DNA from 4 places in the Erwinia amylovora genome. Region 3 is predicted to be linked to each of the others. Evidence: predicted binding sites of a transcription regulator. Region 3 holds the regulator's gene; each other region holds the start of a gene.

Region 1 (7,282 bases), 630 kb from region 3:
GCTGGCAGAGCGGCTGGGGGTAAAGCTGGGCGATACGTTAACCTTTACCGGGGATACCCGGCAGTTCAGCGCTAAAATCAGCAGTCTGCGTAAGGTGGACTGGGAAAGCCTCAGGCCAAACTTCTTCATTATTTTCCCACCTGGCGCGCTCGACGACCAGCCGCAGACCTGGCTGACCAGCTTCCGCCTCAATGACAAGGACGCGCTGCTGGCGCAGCTAAACCGCCAGTTTCCTGGCTTAAGCCTGCTGGATATCGGCACCATTTTACGCCAGATAGGCCAGGTGCTGGCCCAGGTTAGCCAGGCGCTGGAGATCATGGTAATACTGGTTACCGCCTGTGGCGTGCTGCTGTTGCTGGCACAGATCCAGGTCGGGATGCGCCAGCGGCGACAGGAGCTGGTGGTTTACCGCACGCTGGGTGCCAGCAAGAAGCTGCTGCGTGCCACGCTGTGGAGCGAATTTGCGCTGCTTGGCGTGGTAGCGGGCGTGGCGGCGACCATCGGGGCTGAAGCGGCGCTGTGGGGATTACAGCGCAAGGTGTTTAACTTCCCGTGGCAGCCGGACTTTGTGCTGTGGCTGGCGCTGCCGTTAACCGCTGCGCTGCTGCTGTCACTGTGCGGCGGCTGGCTGGGCGTGCGTCTGCTGAAAGGCAGGGCGTTGTTCCGGGGATATGAGTCATGCTAACGGCGCTGCGAGGTGATACGGCGGGCCGCAATTCATCCCGCCGCACTAATTGCTTAAGCGAGTTTATCCACGGCCCAGGCAATACCGCTGGCATATTCCACAGGCAGCAGCGGAACCAGGGCATTCAGCGCGGTGCTAAGTGCCAGCGTGCTGGCATCTGCCAGATTCAGGTGGCCGACCTTACGCCCGGCGCGCACCTCTTTATTATACCAGTGCAGATGCACCAGCGGCTCACTGAGCCACGCCGTATTGAGGTCGGTACCAATCAGGTTGACCATCACCGCCGGGGTATTGACCACCGGTGTGGGCAGCGGCAGGTTGAGAATGGCGCGCAGATGCAGTTCAAACTGGCTGATGGATGCGCCGTTCTGCGTCCAGTGACCGCTGTTGTGCACGCGGGGCGCCAGCTCATTGATCAGCAAACCTTCCGGCACCACAAAGCATTCCATCGCCATCACCCCAACATAGTTCAGATCGTGCATGATCGCCGACAGCATGCGTTCCGCCTGCTGCTGGTGCTGCGCATCGACGTCAGGCAGCATCACGCTGGTACGCAGAATGCCGTTCTGGTGCAGGTTATGGGTCAGCGGGTAGAACACCGTACTGCCGTCATCGCCGCGCGCGCCGACCAGCGACATCTCGCCCAGGAAGTTGATGCCCTGTTCGACGATGCACTCACCGTAGCATGCGTCGGGCAGCGTCGCGGTCTCGCTGGCGCGCAGACGCCACTGGCCGCGCCCGTCGTAGCCGCCGGTACGGCGCTTCACGATCGCCAGTTCACCGAGGGTGGTGAACACCTGTGCCCACTGGTCGGCAGCGGATAAGAGCTGCCACGGTGCCGTTGCCAGGCCGAGGCGGTCAAGCAGCTGTTTCTGCGTCAGCCGATCCGCCAGCAGCGGGAAGATATCGCGGTTAACAAAGGCGTAATGATCGGCAAGTTCACGCGTCAGGGCGGTTTCCGGCCAGCGTTCGATTTCGGCGGTGATCACGCTTTGCGCGATCGGCAGTGCCTGTGGTTCGGCGTCGAGGCCGACCGGATAAACGGCAATGCCCAGTGGCTCACCGGCCTGGCGCAGCATGCGGCCGAGCTGACCGTTACCTAATACGCAGACCGGTTTCATGCTTCCTCCCGCGGGTCCGGATGGTTCAGCACCTCATCCGTCTGAGCCTGTCGCCAGTCCGTCAGGCGCAGCGCCAGGCCGCTGTCGTGCAGCGCGAGAATTTGTGCCGCCAGCAGGGCAGCGTTGGCGGCCCCGGCTTTACCAATCGCCAGCGTGCCTACCGGGATGCCGCGTGGCATCTGCACAATGGAGTACAGGCTGTCAACCCCGCTCAGCGCGGCGCTTTGTACCGGGACGCCGAGCACCGGCACCCGCGTTTTTGCTGCCAGCATTCCCGGCAGGTGCGCCGCCCCGCCTGCACCGGCAATAATCACCTGATAACCATTATCCACGGCCTGTTCGGCAAAGCTGAACAGCTTATCCGGCGTGCGGTGGGCTGATACCACTTCGCAGTGAAACGGAACGTCCAGGCTGATGAGGATTTCCGCGGCAAACTGCATGGTGGCCCAGTCACTTTTGGAACCCATAACAATAGCAATGCGGGCCGGTGCGGCGTTGGATGACATGCGGATCTGACTCCTGTGATTGTATAACGTCACCCGCTGGCCATGAAGGGGCTACCGGGTGGGAAGGGCAGAGAGAATATCACGACTGCGCGGCAAGGAAAACGGTTGCGTGGCGCGCAACAGCGCCATATTACGCCTGTTTTCGCATCACAACGGCAAGGAAATCAATCTTATCTCGTCAGCACTGACTTTGATCATTGAGCCTTGCTGGTGCCAGGCCCCCAGCACCAGGCGCTGCGCCGGCTGGCCGTTCACTTCAAGCTGGTGCACCGCCGGACGATGCGTGTGGCCGTGGATCAGCAGCGGCGTGTTATAACGATGCATCGCTTCCGTCACCGCCTGCGGGTTAACGTCCATGATCGCCCTATCCTTACTGCTGTTAGCCTGTTTACTGCCGGCGCGCATTGTTAACGCAATACGCTGGCGCATAAACAGCGGCAGGGCAAGGAACAGCTTTTGCAGCCAGCGCTGCTGCACTTTTTGGCGAAAACGCTGGTAGCCGATATCGTCGGTGCACAGCGTGTCCCCGTGCATGATCAGCAGGCGCTTGCCGTACAGCTCCAGCACCTGTTCTTCCGGCAGCAGCGTCATTGCGGCCGAGCGGGCAAAGCGCTTGCCCAGCAGAAAGTCGCGATTTCCGTGAATAAAGTAGCAGGGGATGTCGAGCTGATGCAGGGCATGGGCGATCCGGGCGTGCAGCGGATTGGGATCGTCGTCGCCAATCCAGGCTTCAAACAGGTCGCCAAGAATGTACAGCGCATCGGCGTGCCGGGCTTCACGCTGCAAAAATTGCAGAAAACCGGCAGTGATTGCCGGTTCCTCACAACACAGATGGAGATCTGCGATAAACAGCGTGTGCGACATTATTCGCTGACGGTCACTTTCTGAATGATCACGTCATCTTTTGGCACATCCTGGTGCATGCCGCTGCGGCCGGTAGAGACGGCTTTGATTTTTTCCACCACGTCCATCCCTTCAACCACTTCAGCGAACACGCAGTAGCCCCAGCCCTGAAGGCTTTCGTCACGGAAGTTGAGGAAGTCGTTGTCCGCTACGTTGATGAAGAACTGGGCGGTTGCAGAGTGCGGCGCCTGAGTACGCGCCATGGCCAGAGTACCTTTGGTATTTTTCAGGCCGTTGCTGGCTTCGTTGCGGATCTCATCTTTGGTGTCTTTCTGCTTCATGCCCGGTTCGAAACCACCGCCCTGGATCATAAAACCGTTGATCACACGGTGAAAGATGGTGTTGTCGTAAAAGCCTTCGCGGCAGTATTCAAGGAAGTTTTTTACGGTAGCCGGTGCTTTATCATCAAAAGTTTTGATGACGATATCGCCATGATTAGTCTGGAAAGTAACCATTTTTTCGTCCTGTCGGGGTTGAAGTATTTAACTGTGGGCGCCGGAAATGCAGACATAATGTCTTCCCCTGGCGGCAGACGGCTTTTATATCACAAATTGTGATGGCTCGTCAGCAATGCTGCATAACGGCGCCAGGGCGAACCCTGCTTTGCGTAGCGCTGCACGAAAAAATACGTCAGAATATTATACACACTTAATTATCGCTAACCCGCACACGCTTAAACGGAATGTCTCGATGCTAAAGATTTATAACACCCTGAGTCGTCAAAAAGAGGAATTTAAACCCATTCATGCCGGAAAAATCGGTATGTACGTGTGTGGCATTACCGTTTACGACCTGTGTCATATCGGCCACGGCAGAACCTTTGCCGCTTTTGATGTGGTGGCGCGCTATCTGCGCTACAGCGGCTATCAGCTGAACTATGTGCGTAATATCACCGATATAGATGACAAAATTATCAAACGTGCGCACGAGAACGGCGAGTCTATCGAACAGCTGACCCAGCGTATGATCGGTGAGATGCATAAGGATTTCGCCGCGCTGAACATACTGCCGCCGGATCTTGAGCCACGCGCCACGCGCCATATTGCAGAGATTATCGAACTGGTGGAAAAGCTGATTGCCCGTGAACACGCCTACGTTGCCAGCAATGGCGATGTGATGTTCTCCGTCGACAGCGATCTGCAGTACGGTTCGCTGTCGCGTCAGGATCTGGACCAGCTCCAGGCCGGCGCGCGCGTTGAGGTCACCGCCGATGTGAAGCGCAACCCAATGGACTTTGTGCTGTGGAAAATGTCCAAAGCCGATGAACCCGGCTGGGCTTCCCCGTGGGGCAACGGCCGACCGGGCTGGCATATTGAGTGCTCGGCGATGAATTGCAAACAGCTGGGTGAGCACTTCGATATTCACGGTGGCGGTTCTGATCTGATGTTCCCGCACCATGAAAACGAGATCGCCCAGTCCACCAGCGCCCACGATGGCCCGTATGTAAATTACTGGATGCACTCCGGCATGGTGATGGTTGATCGTGAGAAAATGTCGAAATCGCTGAACAACTTCTTTACCGTGCGCGACGTGCTGGAGCACTACGATGCGGAAACCGTGCGCTACTTCCTGATGTCCGGCCACTATCGCAGCCAGCTAAATTACGGTGAAGATAACCTTAACCAGGCGCGTTCGGCGCTGGAGCGCCTGTATATTGCGCTGCGTAATACCGATACCGGTGCCACCCCGGCCGGAGGCGAAGAGTTTGAGGCGCGCTTCCGTGCGGCGATGGATGACGACTTCAATACCCCGGAAGCCTATTCAGCGCTGTTTGATCTGGCGCGTGAAGTCAACCGGATGAAAGCGGAAAATCCGGCGGCGGTAGATGGACTGGCGGCGCGCCTGCGCGTGCTGGGCGGCGTGTTGGGCCTGCTGGAGCAGGACCCGGAGCAGTTCCTGCAAAGTGGTGCCAACGTCAACGATGAAGAAGTGGCGCAGATTGAAGCGCTGATCCAGATGCGTATTGATGCGCGTAAAGAGAAAAACTGGGCACAGGCCGACGTGGCGCGCGACCGTCTTAACGAGATGGGCATTGTGCTGGAAGACGGTGCCGGCGGCACTCGCTGGCGTCGCAAATGATCTGACATTACTCTGCGAAAAGCCCCGGCCAGGTGCCGGGGCTTTTTTTGATCTGCAATCTGCGCTGCGCGGCAGGCTTAATGGGTGCTGTTAAAATCAATCACCATGCGGCCCACGATTTTACCGCTCTCCATTTCGTGGAAGATCGCATTGATATCCTGTAGCGGGCGGCGCGTTACTTTTGGTACAACCTTGCCCTCAGCGGCGAACTGGAAGGCTTCAGCTAAATCCTCACGCGTGCCGACCAGCGAACCCACGACCTGGATGCCGTCCAGCACCAGGCGCGGGATATTCAGGCTCATCGATTCCGGCGGCAGGCCCACCGCCACAATACGGCCACCGGCGCGCATCGCATCCACCGCAGAGTTAAACGCCGCTTTCGCCACCGCCGTGACCACGGCGGCATGTGCGCCACCGGTGCGCTGTTGGATCAGCTTTGCCGCGTCTTCATTACGTGAGTTGATGACCATATCGGCCCCCATCTCTTCGGCAAACTTCAGTTGGTCATCGCTGATATCAACGGCGATGACTTTGGCATTGAACACGTTTTTTGCGTATTGCAGCGCCAGATTACCCAGACCGCCGAGGCCATAGACAACCAGCCACTTACCGGGGGAAATGCCGGAGATTTTGACGGCCTTATAGGTAGTGACACCGGCACAGGTGATGCTGCTGGCGATTGCAGGATCGAGACCGTCAGGCACCTTCACGGCATAATCCGCCGCCACGATACACTCTTCAGCCATGCCGCCATCGGCGGTATAACCGGCGTTGACCGCCTCCCGGCACAGCGTTTCATTGCCGCTGTTGCAGTATTCACAGTGGCCGCAGCCCTTGAAAAACCACGCCACGCTGGCACGGTCGCCGGGCTTGAGGGACGTTACGCCCGGGCCGACAGATTTCACTACGCCAATCCCTTCATGCCCGAGGATAACGCCGGTTTTATCGCCGAAATCTCCGTTTTTAACGTGCAGGTCAGTGTGGCACACGCCACAGCACTCCATGGTGAGCAGGGCTTCGCCATGCTGCAGCGCACGGAGGGTTTTCTCTACCACATCAACCTGATGATCGTGAGTGACGACAGCAGCTTTCATCGTGAACCTCTTCAGTTTATAAGGTGAACATCACCAGCTTAGCGCCAGCGGTCAGCCATATATTGATATAGGTCAACTCACCACAGTATAGACATGGGCGCCGTATCAGATGGTTAAGAGATAAACACTGAGCATGCTGCGGGCAATAAAAAAGCCGCCCGTGAGAGGGCAGCCTTGCGCAGAGAATGATCGGATCAGGCGCTAACGGTCACGCTGTTGCCGTCAAAAGCCACCGTCTGACCTGCAACAATTTTGCAGCGCTTGCGGGTTTCTACCTCACCGTTCACGGTCACATAGCCGTCGGCGATAAACGATTTTGCCATTGCGCCACTTTCTACCCAGCCTTCCAGCTTCAACAGGTCACAGAGATCGACATGGGAATGATCGCCCAGAGAGAAAGTTGCCATTATGCTGATACTCCATCGTCGTTGCTTTCACAGGCCTGTAGGGTGTTTTGGATCAGAGTAGCAACGGTCATCGGACCGACGCCGCCCGGTACCGGGGTAATCCAGGCCGCACGTTCTGACGCCTGGTCAAAATCGACATCGCCAACCACTTTACCGTTTTCCAGGCGGTTAATCCCGACATCGATGACGATCGCGCCTGGCTTGATCCAGTCGCCGGGAATAAAACCGGGCTTGCCGACAGCGACCACCAACAGATCGGCGTTTTCAATATGCTGACGCAGATCCTTCGTAAAGCGATGAGTGACGGTAGTGGTGCAACCGGCGAGCAACAGCTCCATGCTCATCGGGCGACCAACGATATTGGAGGCACCCACCACCACGGCATTCAGACCGAAGGTATCAATCTGATAACGCTCCAGCAACGTAACGATGCCGCGCGGCGTGCAGGGGCGCAGCGTTGGAGCACGCTGGCACAGGCGGCCTACGT
Region 2 (7,282 bases), 940 kb from region 3:
ATGCGTAATGAACTGTTCAGCGCCGTGCGCGGTCAGGGCGCTCAGTTGAACGGTTATCGTCTGCGCGGCGGTACTGCGCGCGATCTGGATGGCACTATCCTGGCAACCGGCTTCCCGTTTAAGGTCAAACAGCACGCAACGCCTTATATCAATATCGTCGGCAAACTGTTTACCCAGTGTGCTGATTTTCGCCGTAGCGGTTCTGCAGCGCTGGATCTGGCTTATGTGGCTGCCGGCCGCGTTGATGGTTACTTTGAGATTGGCCTGAAGCCGTGGGATTTCGCCGCTGGCGAACTGTTGGTACGTGAGGCTGGCGGGCTGGTCTCCGACTTCACCGGCGCCCACGGCTACATGCACTCCGGTAACATCGTGGCGGGCAATCCGCGCGTGGTGAAAGCGATGCTGGCCAATATGCGTGATGAACTGAGCGAAGCGCTGAAGCGTTGATCGTTACAGGCGGGCCGATCGCAAACAGGCGATCGGTCCCGATCCACGGTCAAAACATTGGCCGGGTACCGCCAGAGATTGCCGGTTGCGCACTGAACCAGCGCAGCGCCCCCGCTGCCAGCAGCACCCATCCCCCAACAGCGCTAACCTAACTGCCAGCCAGCCCTTGCGCTGCCCCGACTGAAAACAGCGCTTGCTTTCAGCAGCATTAAGTCAGCAACGCCATCGCCGACAGCGCGCTCCGGAACCAGACGCCAACCACTTTGGCAAACACACCACCGGATCAGGCTGCGCGTGACCACCAGCATAAAGCAGATCGACAGGGGGAATTTCACCCACCGTCCGGCGCATTGTAACCCCGGTAAGGCTGTCGCCCCGATGAACCAGCGTGGTTTGCATAGCGGTAAAGCGATGCGGAGGTGGTGAAACCGTCTGCGATGGCTGGCGGCCACCCGCCATCGCAGACGAACGGTTTATTTGTTATAATGTAACAAAATGAAGTCCTGTCAGAGATTTTCCGACCGTTTTTTGTGACCTGCCTTAAAAGCTCTGTATAAACCGGGGCTGATCGGCTACTGACAACGCTGCCCGGACTATGCTTATTACTTCTACCGTTACTGAGACCGCAGATGACGAGTGTCTATTTACCTGAAAATGCTGTCCTCTCCCCTGCACAGCGCCGTTGCCGTCTGCTTTTGATGATCTGCCTTCCTGACTGCCTGGCGACGCTGGAGTCGGTATGTCAGCTCAACGGCGTGGATCTGACTTTGGCCCGGCAAGATATCGCTGAGCTGGCAACGGAAATTCAGCGCAATCATCATCTGGCCATTGAGCAGGACGCCGGGGGCCGCTTATCTGTTAACGGTACGGCGCTAAACCAGCGGCTGTGTCTGATGCACGGCTTACGCCGCGCACTGCGCTTGTCTCCCCGGTTTGTCAGCGGCTGGTTTACCGACGCCGTCAAACGCCGTTTGCAGGCGCAGTTCATTGATAAAGCGCTGTATAGCGAGCATAACCTGACCAGGCTGATCCGGCATTGTTCACAGCGGCTGGCGCGGGTGTTCAGCGCGCGCGATCGCCATTTTTTGCACATCTGGCTGCAGTATTCTCTTGCCTGGCCATGCCGGCCGCACTTCAGCCCGCAACAGCAGCAGTGGCTGCTTGGTAAAACCGAGTATGCGCTGGCTCAGGAGATTATCCGCTGCTGGCAGAGGCGTGGCTGGCATGCCGATGATAATCAGGCAGCCCTGCTCGCTCTGCTCTTCAGCCAGCTGCACGCGCCACTGATTGAGGAGATCGCCTCCGAGAGTGAGCGCTCGCTGCTGCAAGCGGTTGAATTGTTGATTCAGCGTTTTCAACAGACTGCCGGTATTGAATTTCATCATCAGGCCGGCCTTAGCGTGCGCCTGTATACCCACCTGGCCCAGGCGCTGGAGCGTACGCTGTTCGCCATCGCTATCGATGACAATCTGGCAGAAAATGTCGCTTTACAATATCCACGCCTGTTACGGACTACGCGTAAAGCCATGATCGCTGTTGAACAGCAATACGCGGTAACGTTTTCTCAGGAAGAGATGGAGCTGATCGCGATTATTTTCGGTGCATGGCTGGTGCAGGAGCACGCCCCGTATGAGAAGCAGGTGCTGCTGCTCACCGGAAAAAATCCCGAACTGGAACGCCAGATCGAGCAGCAGTTACGTGAACTGATGCTGCTGCCGCTGAACATCAAATACCAGAATGTTAACGATTTTCAGCGTGACAGCGCGCCGCCGGGCATCACGCTGATTATCACGCCGTATGCCACCTCGTTACCGCTCTATTCACCGCCGCTGATCCATGCAGAGCTGCCGTTGGGAGAGCACCAGCAGCAAAGTATCCGCGCGCTGCTGGAGCCTTGACAGGCCGCGGTTTTGGCCGCCGGGGGCAGCGCCGGGTAAAGCAGCTGCAAAAAAATGACGCTGGCCGCCGGGGGCCATGAAACGGGGGATAGCCGCAAAAAACACCTTCGCTAATCAGGCACCGTCAGAAGACTCTGCTGCGAAGGCAAAAAAAAACGGGACGCTGACCAGTCCCGTTATTGATGTGCCATCCCCGCATTACCGGGTAAGGCTCGCTTATGCGTAAACCGGGAAGCGGGCGCAGATATCCAGCACCTGTTTCTTCACGCGCTCACTTACGCCTTCATCGTTGATATTATCGAGAATATCACTGATCCAGCCAGCCAGCTCGCGCACTTCGGCTTCTTTAAAGCCGCGACGAGTGATCGACGGCGAACCAATACGGATGCCGGAAGTCACAAACGGACTTTTCGGGTCGTTAGGCACGCTGTTTTTGTTAACGGTAATGTTGGCACGGCCCAGGGCAGCATCCGCTTCTTTACCGGTCAGGTTTTTGTCCACCAGATCCAGCAAGAACAGGTGGTTATGCGTACCGCCGGAAACCACGTTGTAGCCGCGCTGCAGAAACACTTCCACCATCGCTTTTGCGTTCTTCGCAACCTGCTGCTGATAAGTCCTGAACTCCGGCTCCATCGCTTCTTTGAATGCCACCGCCTTACCGGCAATAACATGCATCAGTGGGCCGCCCTGGCTGCCAGGGAAGACGGCAGAATTAAGCTTCTTATAGAAGTCTTCATCACCGCCTTTCGCCAGAATCAAACCACCGCGCGGGCCTGCCAGCGTTTTATGGGTGGTGGTGGTCACGATGTGGGCATAGGGCACCGGGTTCGGATAAACGTCAGCCGCAATCAGGCCCGCAACGTGTGCCATATCAACGAACAGGTAAGCGCCAACGCTGTCGGCGATTTCACGCATTTTAGCCCAGTCGCACACGCCGGAATAGGCGGAGAAACCACCAACGATCATTTTTGGCCGGTGCGTTTTGGCCAGTTCGGCCAGTTCGTTGTAGTCAATTTTGCCGTTTTCGTCGATGCCGTAAGCAATGACGTTGTACAGTTTACCGGACAGGTTGACCGGAGAACCGTGAGTCAGGTGGCCACCATGAGCCAGGCTCATACCCAGAATGGTATCACCCGGTTGCAGCAGCGCCGTGTAAACGGCGAAGTTGGCCTGAGAACCGGAGTGCGGCTGCACGTTCGCGTAGTCTGCGCCGAACAGCTCTTTGGCGCGGTCGATAGCCAGTTGCTCAACGATATCAACATGTTCGCAGCCACCGTAATAACGCTTGCCCGGATAGCCTTCAGCATATTTGTTGGTCAGCTGAGATCCCTGAGCCTGCATGACACGAGGGCTGGTGTAGTTTTCTGAAGCGATCAGCTCAATGTGCTCTTCCTGACGCACTTTCTCCTGCTCCATCGCCTGCCATAATTCGGCATCGTAATCGGCAATGTTCATCTCACGCTTTAACATCTGCATCTCCTGACTCAACTGACTTTCATAAAGGTATAACCCCATGCGGGGGGTGCCAGGCAACAGTGTAAACTGTTTTCCCACCCGTTGAATAGCTTCCAGGCCGCCTTTTTACGCAAACGATTGGCTTCACCGCTGGTAAGGCTTGCTTCCGGTTGCGGGCTGGACTTTGCTGGCGGAGTTTTCTTCATCGGGCAGTTGCATGATCCTCATCTGTCCCCCTGAACAACAGGGAATTCGTCCCGACTTATCAAAGGCACAGGTGTCATACGCTACGGGCACCGTCAGACAGAGAACGCAACGCCGTGCGTCAAAAACCGGTTAAGTCGGGGATAAAGCACAAAGGTGGGCGCTTTACAGATGGCGGGAACAACGTCAGCACTCAGGGCCTGAGGAGCCAGGCCCTGCAGTTAACATCAGCAATAATCAAATCGCTTCTTCGTCTTCTTCGCCGGTACGAATACGCACCACGCGCGCCACATCATAGACGAAAATTTTGCCATCGCCGATCTTCCCGGTCTGCGCCGTGCGCATAATCGTATCGACACAGGTATCCACGATGTCGTCAGCAATCACGATCTCAATTTTCACTTTAGGCAGAAAATCGACCATGTACTCTGCGCCACGATAAAGCTCGGTGTGCCCTTTCTGGCGACCGAATCCTTTGACTTCTGTCACCGTCATCCCGGTGATGCCGACTTCCGCCAGCGCTTCACGCACATCGTCCAGTTTAAACGGCTTGATAATTGCATCAATTTTTTTCATGGCAGATCCTTTTTCTCCCTCCGCCTGGCGCGGCAGGTTAATCAGTGAGCATCGTCGGACAGTTCGCGCCGGGCGTGCTGTCTCTCGTTTCAGCCAGCTAAACTACCATAACTGGCGCGCGTAGCGGCACAGGAATTATCCTTTGAAATCGGCCGCATCGAGTTCATGGCGAGACAACAGTTTATAAAAATCGGTACGATTGCGGCCCGCCAGGCGCGCGGCATTGGTCACATTGCCTTTGGTCATTTGCAGCAGTTTACGCAAATAATTGAGTTCAAATTGGTTACGCGCTTCGACAAAGGTCGGCAGTACGGTGTTTTCTCCCACCAGCGCCTGTTCGACCAGCGCTTCGCTGATTACCGGTGCCGAGGTCAGCGCCACGCACTGCTCAATAACATTGACCAGCTGACGCACGTTGCCCGGCCAGCTGGCGGTCATTAAACGCCGCATCGCATCGGTCGAGAAGTTGCGCACAAACGGTTTATGTCGCTCCGCTGACTGCTTCAGCAGATGGTACGCCAGCAGCGGGATATCTTCAGCGCGTTGGTGCAGCGCCGGGATCTTCAGGCTCACCACATTAAGACGGTAGAATAAATCTTCGCGGAACTCATTTTTCTCCATGGCTTTGGGCAAGTCGCGATGGGTGGCGGAGATAATTCGCACATTGATATCCAGGTCGCGATTGCTGCCCAGCGGGCGCACTTTCCGCTCCTGTAATACGCGCAGCAGTTTTACCTGCAGTGCCGGCGGCATATCACCAATCTCATCAAGAAACAGCGTGCCGCCTTCTGCGGCCTGGAATAATCCCTCGCGGCTGCTCACCGCGCCGGTAAAGGCTCCTTTGGCATGACCGAACAGTTCCGATTCCAGCAGCTGCTCCGGCAGTGCGCCGCAGTTGATGGCGATAAAGGCTTTACCCGCCCGCGGGCTGACGCCGTGGATCGCCTGAGCCAGCACCTCTTTCCCCGTGCCACTCTGCCCGTGGATCAGTACGCTGACGTCGGACTGGGCAACCACTCGTGCTTGCTCAAGCAGACGCAGCATCACCGGGCTACGGGTAACAATGTGTTCACGCCAGGCCTGATCACCGACCGGCGCACGATGAGCCAGCGCTTCGTCTATCGCTTTGTACAGCGCATCGCGGTCTACCGGCTTGGTAAGGAAACTGAATACGCCCTGACGGGTAGCGGCGACGGCATCGGGAATGGAACCGTGAGCGGTCAGAATAATCACCGGCATGCCAGGCTTTAGCTTCTGAATTTCAACAAACAGCGCCATGCCGTCCATTTCATCCATGCGCAAGTCGCTGATCGCCAGGTCGACATTTTCACGGTTCAGCACGCGCAGCGCCTCCGGGCCACTGCAGGCGGTCACGACGGTGAATCCTTCGCTGCGCAGGCGCATCCCCAACAATTTCAACAAACTGGGGTCATCATCGACCAGCAGCAGTCGCGCTGATGCTTTGATCATGGCTTTGCCTCATCCGCTGCGGTATTGTCTGCTGCGCCATCGTCTTGCCCACTGTTCTCGGCCGCCTCCGGCGTACGGCGTGAAGAGAGCTGGCGTTCAATATCTGTCAGTCTGTCCAGCTTGCGCCTTGTACTGGCCAGGTCTCTCTGGAGTTCCGTTTGCCGCTGGCGCAGCGCGTCCAGTTCGGCGTCACTGTGCTGCTGCAAAATAGCATAGCGCATGCGCTCGGCAGACAATTGCAACAGCGCGCCCTGCCCTTCGCGCCATATCTGCAGCAGGGGGCGCACTGCCGCCGGGTAATCAGCGCCGTAATAATCCAACCGCTGCAGGTACTGACGCCGTTCTACAGGGTTCATATTGCCATTACTGAGCAGTACAGCCTGTCTGAACGCATCTTGCCAGTTATCCGCCGGCCAGCCTTTCGCTGCAGCGCGTGCATTGGCAGGCGACAGACGATCAGCGCAGTCAATGGCTCGCTGCCAGTAAAGCGGATTATCAAGGGCCGGGCCGTCAGCCGTGGACCAGATACGCTCGCAGTTCACCAGGCGGAAATCGGCAATGCTGTTTTCAGGCTCACTCAGGGAACTGTCCGCCCCCTTCACCGCCTTTTGCGGCAGTTTCTGACAGCAGGCGGTCAGGATGAACGCCAGCAATGCGCTGGTGAGGGCTTTGCCACAACGTCCGCGCTGCAATGCGACAGTAAAACGGGTTAGCTGCATGATTCTCCTTTGCCGGCGGGAGTATTAAATTCAATACGGAAGCAAACATCAGCGTCAGCGCTATCGATCAATTGCACATCCCCCCGTAGCTGGCGCACGCAGTCTTTGGCGATACTGAGTCCCAGACCGCTGCCTTTTACCGCGCCTTTGCGTTGCAGACTCCCCTGAAAAAAAGGTTCGAAAATCATCGTCCTTTCTGCAACGGGGATGGCAGTACCGGTATTTGCCACCTCAATCAGCACCTTGCTGCCCTGCTGCCGACTGCGTATCGATATTTGCCCTGATTCTGCACCGTAGTGTAGCGCATTGGCATAGAGATTATCGATTGCCCGTAGCAACAAAGTCGGTTCAGCCCGGCAGCTACTCACCTGCAAATCGATACGGGTGTGAACCCGCTTAGCTCGCGCGGTAAGGCTGTGGGAGGAAACCAGCGTCGCGATCAGCGGCTGAAGCCGGACATCCTCCAGATCCGGCGGGGCTTCCGCCAGTTTACGGTTATAATCCAGCAGCTGT
Region 3 (7,282 bases):
CGCATCACCAATCTCGGCTCCCTGAACGTCGGGGACAGGGTAAACGTAGAGCGTGCCGCCAGGTTCAGTGATGAAATCGGCGGTCATCTGATGTCCGGTCATATTATGACAACCGCCGAAATTACCCGGATACTCACTGCGGAAAACAATCGCGAGATCTGGTTTAAGCCGCAGGATGCCAGCCAGATGAAATACATTATGCACAAGGGATATATTGGCATCGATGGTATCAGCCTGACCGTGGGTGAGGTGACACGCACTAAATTCTGTGTGCACCTGATCCCGGAAACGCTTGCGCGTACTACCCTCGGTAGCAAACGTCTTGGCCAGCGTGTGAACATCGAAATCGATCCGCAGACGCAGGCGATAGTGGCAACCGTTGAGCGGGTACTGGCACGCCGTGAAGCAGATCTGTTAGCGGCGACCGTGGCAGACAAGCAGGGCGATGCTTCACGGGAGTAGCTGATAACAGGGCGGCTGAACGCTGCCCGTCCATCTTCATCCTTTTAACGCGCTACGCGGATCCCACCCTCTGTGCCGCGAGTGAAGACCACTTGCCATAGTTGAATGTCCCTGGCACGAAACGCGCCAGCGCAGGCATTCAGATAGTAAGAGAACATGCGTTTGAAACGCTCGCCATATTTGTCTGACAGCTGCGGCCAGGTTGTCAAAAAACGCTGGTGCCAGCTCATCAGCGTGAGATCATAATCAGCCCCCATGTTATGCCAGTCTTCCATGACAAAATGCGGTTCGCTGGCTTCAGCAATATGACGCACCGAAGGCAGGCAGCCGTTGGGGAAAATGTATTTATTGATCCACGGGTCGACGTGATCATTTGTATTACTGGCACCAATCGTGTGCAGCAGGAAGACGCCATCAGGTTTCAGATTACGATCGACCACGTCAAAATAGGTGGCGTAGTTTTTCGGTCCGACGTGTTCAAACATACCCACGGAAACGATGCGGTCAAATTGCTGATTGAGGTCACGATAATCCTGAAGCAGGATATCCACGCTCATTCCTTCGCAGCGCTGCCGGGCCAATTTTTGCTGCTCGGCAGAAATCGTGACCCCCACCACGCTAACGCCATAATGACGGGCAGCGTATTCAGCCAGGCCTCCCCAGCCACAGCCAATGTCCAATAGCGTCATACCCTGCTTAAGTTGTAGCTTTGCACAAATCAGCTCCAGCTTCGCCTCCTGGGCCTGCTCAAGCGTTTCAGCTCGTTTCCAGTAACCACAGGAATACTGCATGTAAGGATCCAGCATTGCGGTGAAGAGGTCGTTACCCAAGTCATAATGTTCTTTACCCACCATCCAGGCACGTTTGCGGGACTGTAAATTGGTTAAACGTGAAGCGGCGATACGCAATGTATCTTTAAAATGACGGGGAAGCTGTTGGTCAAGGTGCGCGTTGAGCACGCGCTGAAAAAAAATATCCAGGCGTTCGCACTCCCACCAGCCATCCATATAGCTTTCGCCCAGCCCTAACGAACCCTCCTGCAGCACTCTCTTAAAGAAGTTGGGGTTATTCACCTGAATGTCTGAGGAGCGGGATCCGTTAACTTCAATATTGGCCTTACTTAATATTTCCTGGGCGATTCGGTACCACAGATTATTCCCCAGGCTTTCATCTTCAATACACGATGAACTCATAGCTTCTCCATCATCCTGTGCGATTGATACCTGAGAAAAAGAATAGTCAATTTTCGCAGATCTGTTAGGAGCCATAAGGCAAATATCACGGCCTGTAACCCATGCAGAAGAGAATCAGTCGAACTTCAGAAGCCAGCCATGAGGCCGTGCGCTGCGGCCATCGGGAAGATTCAAGGGGGCATAATCTAGTGGATTTCTGTTAGCCTGCTAAATTTGGCCGGTTGATTTCAGCGGTGATTTTCCGCTCACAGCATGAGATGACGCTCCGCCATGCGCTGCACAACATAACCCAATGCTGCGATTAAAATGGTGGTCAGCATCACCAGCACGGTGGTATCCAGAACCGTATCAATCAATGATGATACGACCATGCTGGCGAGAAAGCACAGGCCAAGCTGCAACATATTTTGCAAGGCGGCCGCTTTACCGCTGGCATGAGGGAAGGGCAGCAGGGCGCTGGACACAACGATAGGGTAGATTGCTCCATTCGCCATCGCCATGCCGCAGAACGGCAGCAAAAGAGCCCAGAGCGCAGGCTGGGAATATTGCACAATTAGCCAGAGTGCAACAATGCTCAGACTGTAGAACATCAGCAGCGAGGGGAGGATTTTGCGTCCGTTAAATCGATTTAAAAGCGCACGACAGCTAAAGCCACCGATCAAAAAAGCGACCGTTTGCGGCACGTAACTCAGGCCAATATCGGCAGGTGAAAGACCCAGATTACCTAAAATAAACGGTGAACCGGTAAGCCACGCAAAGAAGCTGGCAGAGCAGGCTGCATAGATAGCGACGTTGCCGCTGTATACGGGTGATTTAAGCAGGGAAACGAAGCCGGGAGCGGCGATGTCAGGCGCGCTTTTATCATGCCTTGGTTGTGATGGCAGTCGCAAGGTTGGCACCATCAGCAGCAAAGTAATTAGTAACAGCGTGACGAAGATGGACTGCCATGGAAAATGAGCTAACAGCCAGGCTCCGACCAGTGGCGCCATGGCCGGTGAGAGCGCGACCAGCGGCATAATAGTGGCAAATACACGGTTGGCTCGTGCAGCGCTGTAGCGGTCAACCACCAGAGCTTGCCAGCTGACGGCCGCAGCACAGACGCCGACAGCCTGCACAAATCGCCATGCCAGCAGCGAAGCTGCTGAATTAACCCAAAGCATGGCGGCACAGCCGACAGCAAACAGACTCAGGCCCATCAACAGTACCGGCTTGCGCCCGATGCGGTCTGAAAGAGGTCCCCATACCAGTTGCGCGCAGGCAAATCCGGCAAGGAAAATACTCAGGCTGGCGCTGACAGCGCCAGCCTGAGTATTCAGATCTTGCTGCATCACACCAAATGCAGGCAGGTACATATCGGTAGCAAGGAAACCCAGCATGCTTAGCAGCGCCAGGTAAATCATAAAAACTGCAGAATACATGTTAATTAACTCTTATCAGCCCGTTTTAAGCTTGCGCAGTGTAATCGCGTGCAGGACAGTCTGTGAAACGCTAATATTCGTTGATTGGAATGAATTTTTTTGAAGGCAAATATGTGGTCAGAACATTCACTGGAAGTTATTGATGCCGTGGCCCGGACCGGAAGCTTCACCGCCGCTGCCGCAGAGCTGCACCGCGTCCCTTCTGCAATAAGCTATACGGTGCGTCAGCTTGAGGAATGGCTGGCCGTAAATCTGTTTGAAAGGCGGCATCGTGATGTGGTGCTGACCGACGCCGGACGGGTATTCAGCGAGGAAGGCAGGATTGTCATCAAAAAAATGCTAGCCACGCGCCGCCGCTGTCAACAGGTGGCAAACGGCTGGCGCGGGCAGCTCAATATCGCCGTCGATCGCATTGTACGCCCGTCGCGAACGCGGCAGCTGGTGGTGGATTTTTACCGCCACTTTCCTGACATGGAGCTGCATATCATGCCAGAAGTGTTTAACGGCGTTTGGGACGCGCTGGCAGACGGGCGGGTGGATGTGGCGATAGGTGCCACGCAGGCGATCCCGGTTGGCGGGCGTTTCGCTTTCCGTGATATGGGGAGCCTTAACTGGCGCTGCGTGGTTAATGCACAACACCCGTTAGTCAGTCGGCCCGGGCCACTGACTGAAGAGTGGATACGCGAGTGGCCTTCGTTGGTGCTGGAAGATACTTCACGCGCGTTACCCAAGCGCACGACATGGACGCTGGATAATCAGCGGCGGCTGGTCGTACCTGACTGGGAAAGCGCTTTTGATTGCTTGCGCGCGGGTTTATGCGTTGGCATGGTGCCGGGCCATTTCGCCCAGCCGTTGCTGCAGCGGAATGAACTGCGTGAGCTGGCGCTTAGCTCGCATTTTCCTGACAGCCCGTGCTGTCTGAGCTGGTCGGAACAAAGCGCCTCACCGGCGCTGAGCTGGCTGCTGGAATATCTTGGCAGCACGGAAACCCTGAGGGCCGAATGGCTTAGCGAGCAGCAGGACCCGGCACCGCTGCGTGATTAACGGCGGTAGTCCCGGTAAGGTCCATCCGCCACCGAACGTCGTTCGATCAGAGAAGGATAGACCTCAATGGTCTGCGACTCTTCACGTTTGCTGGTAATGCGATCAATTAACATATCAAATGCGGTTTCACCGAGGCGCTCTTTCGGTTGATGTACCGTGGTCAACGCCGGAGTAAAGTAACGGGCATTGCGCACGTTATCATAACCAATCACCGAGATGTCTTGCGGTACGCGCAGTCCCATTTCATCTGCTGCACAGATTGCGCCCATCGCCATAATGTCACCCCCGCAGAATACGGCAGTCGGACGCTGTTTCTGCGACAGGATCTGTTGCATGGCGAGATAACCGGATTCAGGTTCAAAATCACCCTGTACCAGCCACTCATCGCGCAGTGTGATCCCGGCCTCGCTCAGAGCTTTCACAAAGCCCGCATGGCGCCCGCCCCCGGTGTTGCGCTCCAACTGACCCGGGATGGCACCAATATCGCGGTGCCCGCGTTCAATCAGATAACGCCCCGCCAGATAGCCGCCATCAAAAGCGTTATCCAGTACCGTGTCGGTGAAGTCACCGCGCGACTTGCCCCAATCCATGACTACCATCGGGATATTGCGGTTATCTTCTAACATCGCAATCAGCGCGTCCGGGTATTCAGAGCACATCACCAGCAGCCCGTCGACACGTTTTTGCGCCATCATCGACAGGTAAGCCTGCTGCTTTTGTATGTTGTTATGAGCATTGCCCAGGATCAGGGTATAGCCTTGAGCAAAGCAGCGGCGCTCCACCGCCTCGATGATTTCAGCAAAATAAGGTGCTTCGCTTGAGGTTGCCAGCAGGCCAATGGTTTTGGTGTGGTTTACCTTCAGGCTACGAGCTACGGCGCTTGGAGAATAATGCAACTCTTTGATAGCTACCCAAACCGCTTCTCGCGTTTCTTCGGCGACAAAGCGTGTTTTGTTTATGACGTGCGACACGGTGGTGGTGGAAACACCCGCGCGCTTTGCCACATCCTTAATCGTTGCCATGAAAATCGTACTCCTGGTGTTATCAGTAACCTGCTGATAACTGGTTTGTTAATCGTTTGCCTTTACGCAAGCTTTTCCCGATTGGCCAGAATTATTGGGGGCTGTCTCAAAAGGTCGGGAAGGGGTCTTGCTTGTCCGTAAAAGGACGTGCAGTGCTGGCTTAGCCAGATTTTGGCGCCGTTGCGCAACGCAAAGCAGGAATTCTAACAAGGCTTAGCAAAGAAAACGAGATTTTTACCGTTAACGATAACAATAAATCCAGGCTGTTAAGGCAAAGTGCGGCAGGGACGAGAGTAAATAACTCACCGAAATTTAGGACTATTAGCCACGGCGGGTCAAACCATCAGGAGCCAGCAAAGAATTTTGTCTGACGGCGCGGCAGTTAATACCTTCAGCTAACCGTTAACGAACCGTCTTCGGAGTCATCACGCGGCGAGCGCCTACGTAATGTTCTTGCCAGAAATCATCACCCAACGCGCTAACCTGAATGTCTTTACCCGTTCGAGGTGACTGAATGAATTTACCGCCGCCGAGATAGACACCTACATGATCGGCACTACCTCTGCCGTTAATACGGAAGAATACCAGATCGCCTTTCTCAAGCCGGTCACGCCTGATCGGCGCGGCATCACGCAGGTGATACATCTCATTAGCGGTGCGAGGAATTTTGAATTTCACCAGATCTTTATAGGCATACCAGACAAGGCCACTACAGTCGAACCCGGTTTTAGGCGAGCTGCCACCCCACAGGTAAGGTTTGCCCAACTGACCCATCAGTTTACTCACTGCGGTTTCACGCGCTCTCTGATAACGAATGCGATGGGCATTACTGAGCTTCAGTGGGGCCGTCAGAACCGCCTTGCGATCTGCACGCTGGCTGCCATAACGTTTTTTTACGGTCTTTTTGATGCCGGACTGGTGGCTTAACGGCTTTTGCGCCGCGTTTATTTTTTTCGTTGGACGCTTAACAACGGTGGCCTTCTTTTTTAACTTTTGTTTTTGCAGCGGGCTAAGCTGTGCCAGTTCTGCGGGTTGTTTGGTTTTTTTTACCGGGGGTTCTTTATGTTTTTTGGTCGGGGAAGCTTTTACCGGACGTCGTTTGCGTCGTTCATCTTCACGTGCGATGCTCCGGTCAGCCTTGTGCCGATCGGCATTAACAGGCGCCTGTGGCGATGCGTGCGCCATATTGAAAAATAGTTGAGCAATGGCCAGCATGAAAAGCGTAATGAATGAACGCATCGTTTCCATTAACAATCTGTGCATTGCGGCAGGCAGCAACGCGAAGGTAAATAGTGAATTCTGCGCGCAGGCAGAAGGATATTTGGATTCTAAACTAACTCGAGACCAAAGGGTAAGGTCTTTTTTGTTACAATAATACAATCGGGATGTATAGATTAACAAATATAATCAGTTCATTAATTCAGTGCTTTACCTCAACTGTGTTTCAACGGATGCAGCAAAGCTCATGAGAAAATGTTATTTTGTTATCATCTTCTGACCGCAAAGCGGGTTAAAACCCAGATGTACTGAAATTGTCGTTTTAACGTCAGGTCAGAATAGCTACAATATTGGCTGGCTACAGCTATACACGAAGTATCGTATTGAGGAAGGCATTTATGAGTACTGTAGAAAAAATTCAGCGCCAGATCGCAGAAAACCCAATCCTGTTATATATGAAAGGCTCGCCGAAGCTGCCGAGCTGCGGTTTTTCTGCCCAGGCCGTACAGGCGCTTTCTGCCTGTGGCGAGCGTTTTGCGTATGTGGACATTCTGCAAAACCCGGACATTCGTGCTGAAATGCCAAAATTTGCTAACTGGCCAACGTTCCCGCAGCTGTGGGTTGACGGCGAGCTGGTCGGCGGTTGCGATATCATCATTGAAATGTATCAGCGTGGTGAACTGCAGCAGTTGATCAAAGAAACCGCCCAGAAATACCCAACTGACGCCGCAGAATGATGGCCGTGGCTGGCGTCTGAACTGCCGTTTTGCCACTGCAAGCCAGTCGGTGATAGTTGCTGACTGGCAAATCACTTCGGCGTTCTGTCATGCTACCGGCTCGATCGCTAATCCGGAGCAATCGGCCCCCTGATGGCCTGATATACACAGCGTCAACAATTTCAGCTCAACGCGCGGGAATGGCTTTG
Region 4 (7,282 bases), 1.0 Mb from region 3:
GGATAGCTGGAGCGATGAAGAATTTCTTGCGCGTCTTCAGCGCGCCTTTGGCTGGCGGCTGGGGCGGATGACCCGGGTGGGGCAACGGCACAGTTATCCGCTGCAGTTGCAGACCGCCACCCGGCATGTTTCTCATCGTCTGGCGTTGGTTGGTAATGCCGCCCAGACTCTGCATCCTATTGCCGGTCAGGGGTTTAACCTGGGGATGCGAGACGTCATGTCGCTGGCGGAAACGCTGGCGACGTCCTGGCGCAGCGGCCAGGGCGTGGGCGACTATGCCACGCTGCAACATTACCAGCAGCGCCGTCAGCCGGACGCCCAGGCCACCATTGGTATGACCGATGGGCTGGTAAGAATTTTTGCCAACCACTATGCGCCGCTGGTGATCGGGCGCAACCTGGGACTGATGGCGATGGATTCTCTGCCGCCGTTACGAAATTTGCTCGCCGAGCGAACGCTGGGCTGGGTCAAGCGTTAAGGAGAAAGCAGTAATGCAAAGCTATGATGTGATCGTCGCCGGTGGCGGTATGGTCGGGCTGGCGGTGGCCTGTGGTTTACAGGGCAGCGGAATGCGCGTGGCGGTGCTTGAGCGTGAACAACCGGCTGCGCCCGCCAGCGATGCGCCGCCCGCACTGCGTGTATCTGCGATAAATGCCGCCAGTGAACGCTTACTCCAGCATCTTGGCGTCTGGAGCCAGGTACTGAGCATGCGCGCCAGCGCTTATCACGGTATGGAAGTCTGGGACCGCGACAGTTTCGGTCATATTGCCTTTAACGATGAGCAACAGGGCCTGGCGCATCTCGGCCATATTGTTGAAAACAGGGTGATCCACCAGGCGCTGTGGCAACGAGCACAAAGTCTGAGCGATATCACGCTGATTGCCCCGGGCGCGCTGCAACAGGTTGCCTTTGGCGATAACGAAGCTTTCGTTACCCTGCAGGATGGCAGCATGATGACCGCCCGCCTGCTGGTGGCGGCAGACGGGGCTAACTCCTGGTTGCGCAATAAAGCCGATATTCCCCTTGCCTTCTGGGACTATCAGCATCATGCGCTGGTAGCCAATATCCGCACGGAAAAGCCCCATCAATCGGTGGCGCGTCAGGTGTTTCACGGTGACGGCATTCTGGCCTTTCTGCCGCTTAGCGATCCGCACCTTAGCTCCATCGTCTGGTCGTTGTCGCCACAGGAGGCTTCGCGGCTGAAGGAGATGCCGGAAGCGCTATTCAATCAGCAGCTGTCGGTAGCCTTCGATCTGCGCCTTGGCCTGTGCGAGCTGGCCAGCGAGCGCGAAACTTTCCCGTTGATGGGGCGTTACGCGCGCAGCTTTGCTGGCCATCGTCTGGCGCTGGTCGGCGATGCCGCCCACACCATTCATCCGCTGGCCGGGCAGGGGGTTAACCTTGGCTTTATGGATGCGGCGGCACTGATTGGCGAAGTGCGCCGCCTGCACCAGCAGGGCAAAGATATGGGGCAGCACCTTTATCTGCGCCGCTACGAACGCAGCCGCAAACACAGCGCCGCAGTGATGCTCGCCAGTATGCAGGGGTTCCGCGAACTGTTTGACGGCAACAATCCGGCGAAAAAAATGCTGCGTGATATTGGCCTGGCGCTGGCTGATAACCTGCCAGGGGTTAAGCCGGCGCTGTTGAAACAGGCGAGGGGCCTGCACGATCTGCCTGACTGGCTGCGTTAACGTTCAGTGTATAAAAGGGGGCTTCGGCCCCTTTTTTACCACCTCATGCCCGCTTTCATGCACAGGGTGCAACCAGCGCCCCATTTTTGCACATCGTTTGAAATATTCTAATCTCACGCATTTATTCGCATTAGTTTAAATAATGCCTTAGGCGCATCTGTCCAGTCATTTTTTATTCAATTCGTGCCTGTCCTCTATTTTTAAACTGCATTTAAGACGGTTATTTATCATTTATGTGCAGTAAATTAGCGTTTTGCCAGTGAAAAAAACTGAGGGTGCAACGCCGGCCTATTTTGACTTAGCCCGGGTTCAACCCCGTTTACCTTATGGTTAATTGGCAAATTCGGTGATAAGTTCGGCAGCAGGGTAACGTTTGCGTCTGGCCGCCGGTGGCGGTAACCGGCGCTCGTCAGTAACCGGACATCAGGGACAAAAATATGATTCAGCAAACCCCGTTATTCGCACAGCACCAGGCCAGTGGCGCAAGGATGGTGGATTTTCACGGATGGATGATGCCGCTGCATTACGGTTCGCAAATGGATGAGCACCATGCGGTACGCCGTGATGCCGGCATGTTCGACGTGTCTCATATGACCATTGTCGATCTGCATGGCGTGCGCACGCGCGAATTTCTGCGCTATCTGCTGGCAAATGACGTTGCCAAACTGACCCGGCCGGGCAAAGCCCTGTATACGGCGATGCTGAATGCCTCTGCCGGGGTGATCGACGATCTGATCGTTTACTTTATCAGCGAAGAATTTTTCCGCCTGGTAGTGAACTCGGCAACGCGTGAGAAGGATCTGGCGTGGATTGCACAGCATGCGGCGGCGTATGGCGTTGAGTTGACTGAACGAGACGATCTGTCGCTGATTGCGGTGCAGGGGCCGAACGCGCAGCAAAAAGCGCAAAGCGTATTTGATGATGCCCAGCGTGACGCCGTCAGTGGGATGAAACCCTTCTTTGGCGTGCAGGCGGGGGAGCTGTTTATCGCTACCACCGGTTATACCGGCGAGCCGGGGTATGAAATCGCCCTGCCGAATCAGCAGGCGGCTGAACTCTGGCAGCGGCTGCTGGCCGCCGGCGTCAAGCCTGCCGGGCTTGGCGCACGCGATACGCTGCGCCTTGAAGCCGGTATGAATCTGTACGGTCAGGAGATGGACGAGACGGTTTCTCCGCTGGCCGCCAATATGGGCTGGACCATCGGCTGGGAGCCGTCTGACCGCCCGTTTATCGGGCGCGAAATGCTTGAGCTGCAACGCGCTAAAGGCACGGAACGGCTGGTTGGCCTGGTGATGACTGAAAAAGGGGTACTGCGTAACGCGCTTCCCGTGCACTTCAGCGATGCCGACGGCAACATGCTTGAAGGCGTTATCACCAGCGGTTCGTTCTCTCCCACTCTGGGGTACAGCATTGCCCTGGCCCGCGTTCCGGCCGGTATTGGCGAACAGGCGGTGGTGCAAATCCGCAACCGCGCCATGCCGGTCACCGTGACCAAACCTGTTTTTGTCCGCGCCGGTAAACCGGTAACGAATTAATCTTGTCTCCCGGAGATATTGCAATGAGCAACGTACCGAATGAACTGAAATACCGCGACAGCCATGAATGGGTGCGCAAAGAAGCCGATGGCAGCTACCGCGTGGGGATCACCGGGCATGCACAGGAGCTGCTTGGCGACATGGTGTTTGTCGATTTGCCAGAAGTGGGTAATCACTACAGCCAGGGCGACGACTGTGCCGTGGCGGAATCGGTAAAAGCCGCTTCGGATATCTATGCCCCGCTCAGTGGCGAAATCATCGAGGTTAACAGCGCGCTGGCATCAGAGCCGGAGCGGGTTAACAGCGCCCCGTACGGTGACGGCTGGCTGTTCCGCATTAAGGCCAGCGATGAGAGCGAGCTGGCAACCCTGCTGGACGCTGCGGCTTACCAGGCAGCGATCGCTGAATAGCTTTTGTCACCACCGGCGCGGGCCAGGCCCCGCGCTTCGTTTTCCCCGTCCCATGCAGGATTGACCGCCCATGACCCAGAAACTCAGCCAGCTTGAACATCACGGATCCTTTATCGAGCGCCATATCGGGCCGTCGCAGCAGCAGCAGACAGCCATGCTGCACGCCATTGGCGCTGCCTCTTTGAACGATCTGATCGGTGCGATTGTCCCTGCCGACATCCAGCTTCCTGGCCCGCCGCCGATTGGCGAAGCACTGACCGAGCATCTGGCGCTGGCCGAGTTAAAGGCGATTGCGGCACAGAATCAGCGCTATAAATCTTACATTGGCATGGGTTACACCCCGGTGCTGACGCCGCCGGTGATCTTGCGCAATATGCTGGAAAATCCCGGCTGGTACACCGCCTATACGCCTTATCAACCTGAAGTTTCGCAGGGGCGGCTTGAGGCGCTGCTTAATTTCCAGCAGTTAACCCTGGATTTGACCGGGCTGGATATCGCCTCCGCTTCACTGCTGGACGAAGCCACCGCCGCCGCTGAAGCGATGGCGATGGCGAAGCGGGTCAGCAAGCTGAAAAACGCCAACCGCTTCTTCGTCGCCGATGATGTGCACCCGCAGACGCTGGACGTGGTGCGCACCCGTGCGCAAACCTTCGGTTTTGACGTGCTGGTGGATAAAGCAGAGAAAGCACTGCAGCTGGAAGATGTTTTCGGCGTGCTGTTGCAGCAGGTGGGAAGCGGTGGCGAAGTGCATGACTACGGCGCGCTGATTGCCGCGCTGAAAAGCCGCAAAGTGGTGGTCAGCGTGGCCGCCGATATGATGGCGCTGGTGCTGCTGCAGTCACCGGGCCAGCAGGGAGCTGATATCGTTTTCGGCTCCGCGCAGCGCTTCGGCGTACCGATGGGCTACGGCGGTCCACATGCGGCCTTTTTTGCCGCGCGCGATGAGCATAAACGTTCGATGCCGGGGCGTATTATCGGCGTTTCGCGCGATGCGGCGGGCAACAGCGCACTGCGCATGGCGATGCAGACGCGTGAACAGCATATCCGCCGTGAGAAAGCCAACTCCAATATCTGTACCTCACAGGTGCTGCTGGCCAATATCGCCAGCCTGTACGCCGTGTTCCACGGCCCGGCCGGGTTGCAACGCATCGCCAGCCGTATTCACCGCCTGACCGATATCCTCGCCGCCGGCTTACAGCAGGGTGGGCTGAAACTGCGCCATACCAGCTGGTTTGATACCCTGACGGTAGAAGTGGCGGATAAAGCGGCGGTGCTCGACCGCGCACTCAGTTTTGGCGTCAATCTGCGCAGCGATTTTCTCAACGCGGTTGGCATCACGCTGGATGAAACCACCACCGGTGAGGACGTGATGGCGCTGTTCTCCATTTTGCTTGGCGCGCAGCACGGCTTAAGCATTGAGGCGCTGGATGCCGATGCGCACTCTATCCCACCGGCCATGCTGCGTCAGGACGCTATCCTCACCCATCCGGTATTTAACCGTTATCACAGTGAAACTGAGATGATGCGTTATATGCACAGCCTGGAACGCAAGGACCTGGCGCTGAATCAGGCGATGATCCCGCTGGGATCCTGCACCATGAAGCTGAACGCGGCGGCAGAGATGATCCCAATCACCTGGCCGGAGTTCGCCGAGCTGCACCCGTTCTGCCCGGCAGATCAGGCGGCGGGATATCTGCACATGATCGGGCAGCTTTCTCAGTGGCTGATACAGCTGACCGGCTACGATGCGCTGTGTATGCAGCCCAACTCCGGTGCACAGGGCGAATATGCCGGGCTGCTGGCCATCCGGCGTTATCACCAAAGCCGTAACCAGTCGGCCCGCCATATCTGTCTGATCCCCGCTTCGGCACATGGCACTAACCCGGCTTCGGCGCAGATGGCGGGCATGACGGTAGTGGTCGTCGCCTGTGATAAGCAGGGCAACATTGACCTGCACGACTTGCGCAATAAGGCCGGACAGGCGGGGGATGCGCTCTCCTGCATCATGGTCACCTACCCGTCCACGCACGGCGTGTACGAAGAAACCATTCGTGAAGTCTGTCAGATCGTCCACCAGTTCGGCGGCCAGGTTTATCTTGACGGTGCCAACATGAACGCCCAGGTAGGCATCACCACGCCGGGTTACATCGGCGCGGATGTATCGCATCTCAACCTGCATAAGACCTTCTGCATTCCGCACGGCGGCGGCGGTCCCGGCATGGGGCCCATCGGCGTCAAAGCGCATCTGGCACCGTTTGTGCCGGGCCACAGCGTGGTGCAGCTGGAAGGCGTTCTGACCGCCCAGGGCGCGGTTTCCGCCGCGCCGTTCGGCAGCGCCTCAATACTGCCCATCAGCTGGATGTATATCCGCATGATGGGCGCGGAAGGATTGAAGCAGGCCAGTTCGGTGGCGATCCTTAACGCCAACTATATTGCCCGACGTCTGCAGTCGGCCTATCCGGTTCTGTATGCCGGGCGCGATGGCCGCGTGGCGCACGAATGTATTCTCGATATCCGTCCGCTGAAGGAGCAGACCGGTATCAGCGAGCTGGATATTGCCAAGCGCCTGATCGACTACGGTTTTCATGCGCCAACCATGTCATTCCCGGTAGCGGGCACCCTGATGGTGGAGCCGACCGAATCCGAAAGCAAAGTTGAACTGGATCGCTTTATTGATGCGATGCTGGCGATCCGTAGTGAAATCGATCGCGTGGCGAACGGCGAATGGCCCGCTGCCGATAACCCGCTGGTGAATGCCCCGCATACCCAGATGGATATTGTCGGCGAGTGGAGCCACCCCTATACGCGTGAACTGGCGGTGTTCCCGGCCGGAAGTGCAAATAAATACTGGCCAACGGTGAAGCGTCTGGATGATGTTTACGGTGACCGCAATCTGCTCTGCTCCTGCCTACCGCTCAGCGAATACCAGTAACCCTTGTTGATACACACTGCTGTATAAGGGTTGAGCTGAATTTCACGCTCAACCCTTTTCTTATTGAGGCCATACGATAAACATTGCTTTGGTCACCGGAGCCAGTCGCGGCATTGGCCGGGCGACCGCGTTGCTGCTGGCGCGTTGCGGTCAATTTTGCCAGACGCGCTGATGCGGCTCACGAGGCGGTACAGGAGATTAAACGACAGGGCGGCAGTGCGTTTGCCATTCAGGCTGATATCTCAAATGAAGACGAGGTGGTGGCGATGTTTGCCTGCATTGACCGCCAGCCGGGACGGCTTGCCACACTGGCGAATAATGCCGGAATACTGTTTCAGCAGGCCAGTCTGGAGCAGTTAACCGCAGCACGTATCAACCAGGTTTTTGCCACCAACGTCACCGGGTGCTTTATCTGTTGCCGCGAGGCGGTGAAACGCATGGCGTACCATCACGGCGGCTGCGGGGGGGCGATTGTTAACGTGTCTTCGGCTGCCGCGAGACTGGGATCGCCGGATGAGTACGTTGACTACGCCGCCTCGAAGGGCGCGATGGATACCCTGACCAAAGGGTTAGCGTTAGAGGTCGCGGCGCAGGGCATCCGGGTTAATGGCGTGCGGCCGGGATTTATTTACACCGAGATGCATGCAGACGGCGGCGAGCCGCGGCGGGTGGATCGCGTTGCGGCTGCCATTCCGATGCAGCGCGGTGGTC

What was found. Region 3 encodes PurR, which represses purine synthesis genes. Its sites were predicted from a motif close to CANGCAAACGTTTGCNTG; they were not measured.
Region 1: the regulator PurR is predicted to act here: its motif matches at 2,407-2,424, upstream of purE (5-(carboxyamino)imidazole ribonucleotide mutase).
Region 2: the regulator PurR is predicted to act here: its motif matches at 3,928-3,945, upstream of glyA (serine hydroxymethyltransferase).
Region 4: the regulator PurR is predicted to act here: its motif matches at 2,057-2,074, upstream of gcvT (glycine cleavage system aminomethyltransferase GcvT).

Annotation. Positions count from the first base shown of each region.
Region 1 is NZ_CP066796.1:1,128,116-1,135,397, forward strand. Features, by position in the region: gene ybbP (putative ABC transporter permease subunit YbbP) at 1-685, shown strand, start outside; gene purK (5-(carboxyamino)imidazole ribonucleotide synthase) at 739-1,806, opposite strand; gene purE (5-(carboxyamino)imidazole ribonucleotide mutase) at 1,803-2,312, opposite strand; gene lpxH (UDP-2,3-diacylglucosamine diphosphatase) at 2,460-3,176, opposite strand; gene ppiB (peptidylprolyl isomerase B) at 3,176-3,670, opposite strand; gene cysS (cysteine--tRNA ligase) at 3,906-5,294, shown strand; gene adhP (alcohol dehydrogenase AdhP) at 5,372-6,388, opposite strand; gene ybcJ (ribosome-associated protein YbcJ) at 6,583-6,795, opposite strand; gene folD (bifunctional methylenetetrahydrofolate dehydrogenase/methenyltetrahydrofolate cyclohydrolase FolD) at 6,795-7,282, opposite strand, start outside.
Region 2 is NZ_CP066796.1:2,693,680-2,700,961, forward strand. Features, by position in the region: gene suhB (inositol-1-monophosphatase) at 1-447, shown strand, start outside; gene csiE (stationary phase inducible protein CsiE) at 1,077-2,345, shown strand; gene glyA (serine hydroxymethyltransferase) at 2,562-3,815, opposite strand; gene glnB (nitrogen regulatory protein P-II) at 4,242-4,580, opposite strand; gene glrR (two-component system response regulator GlrR) at 4,716-6,050, opposite strand; gene qseG (two-component system QseEF-associated lipoprotein QseG) at 6,047-6,769, opposite strand; gene JGC47_RS12365 (sensor histidine kinase) at 6,760-7,282, opposite strand, start outside.
Region 3 is NZ_CP066796.1:1,753,637-1,760,918, forward strand. Features, by position in the region: gene JGC47_RS08180 (riboflavin synthase) at 1-462, shown strand, start outside; gene cfa (cyclopropane fatty acyl phospholipid synthase) at 507-1,655, opposite strand; gene punC (purine nucleoside transporter PunC) at 1,901-3,073, opposite strand; gene punR (DNA-binding transcriptional activator PunR) at 3,185-4,117, shown strand; gene purR (HTH-type transcriptional repressor PurR) at 4,114-5,139, opposite strand; gene JGC47_RS08205 (C40 family peptidase) at 5,542-6,378, opposite strand; gene JGC47_RS08210 (Grx4 family monothiol glutaredoxin) at 6,756-7,094, shown strand.
Region 4 is NZ_CP066796.1:715,471-722,752, forward strand. Features, by position in the region: gene ubiH (2-octaprenyl-6-methoxyphenyl hydroxylase) at 1-478, shown strand, start outside; gene ubiI (FAD-dependent 2-octaprenylphenol hydroxylase) at 492-1,694, shown strand; gene gcvT (glycine cleavage system aminomethyltransferase GcvT) at 2,132-3,229, shown strand; gene gcvH (glycine cleavage system protein GcvH) at 3,253-3,639, shown strand; gene gcvP (aminomethyl-transferring glycine dehydrogenase) at 3,710-6,571, shown strand; partial or broken gene JGC47_RS03300 (SDR family oxidoreductase) at 6,648-7,282, shown strand, end outside.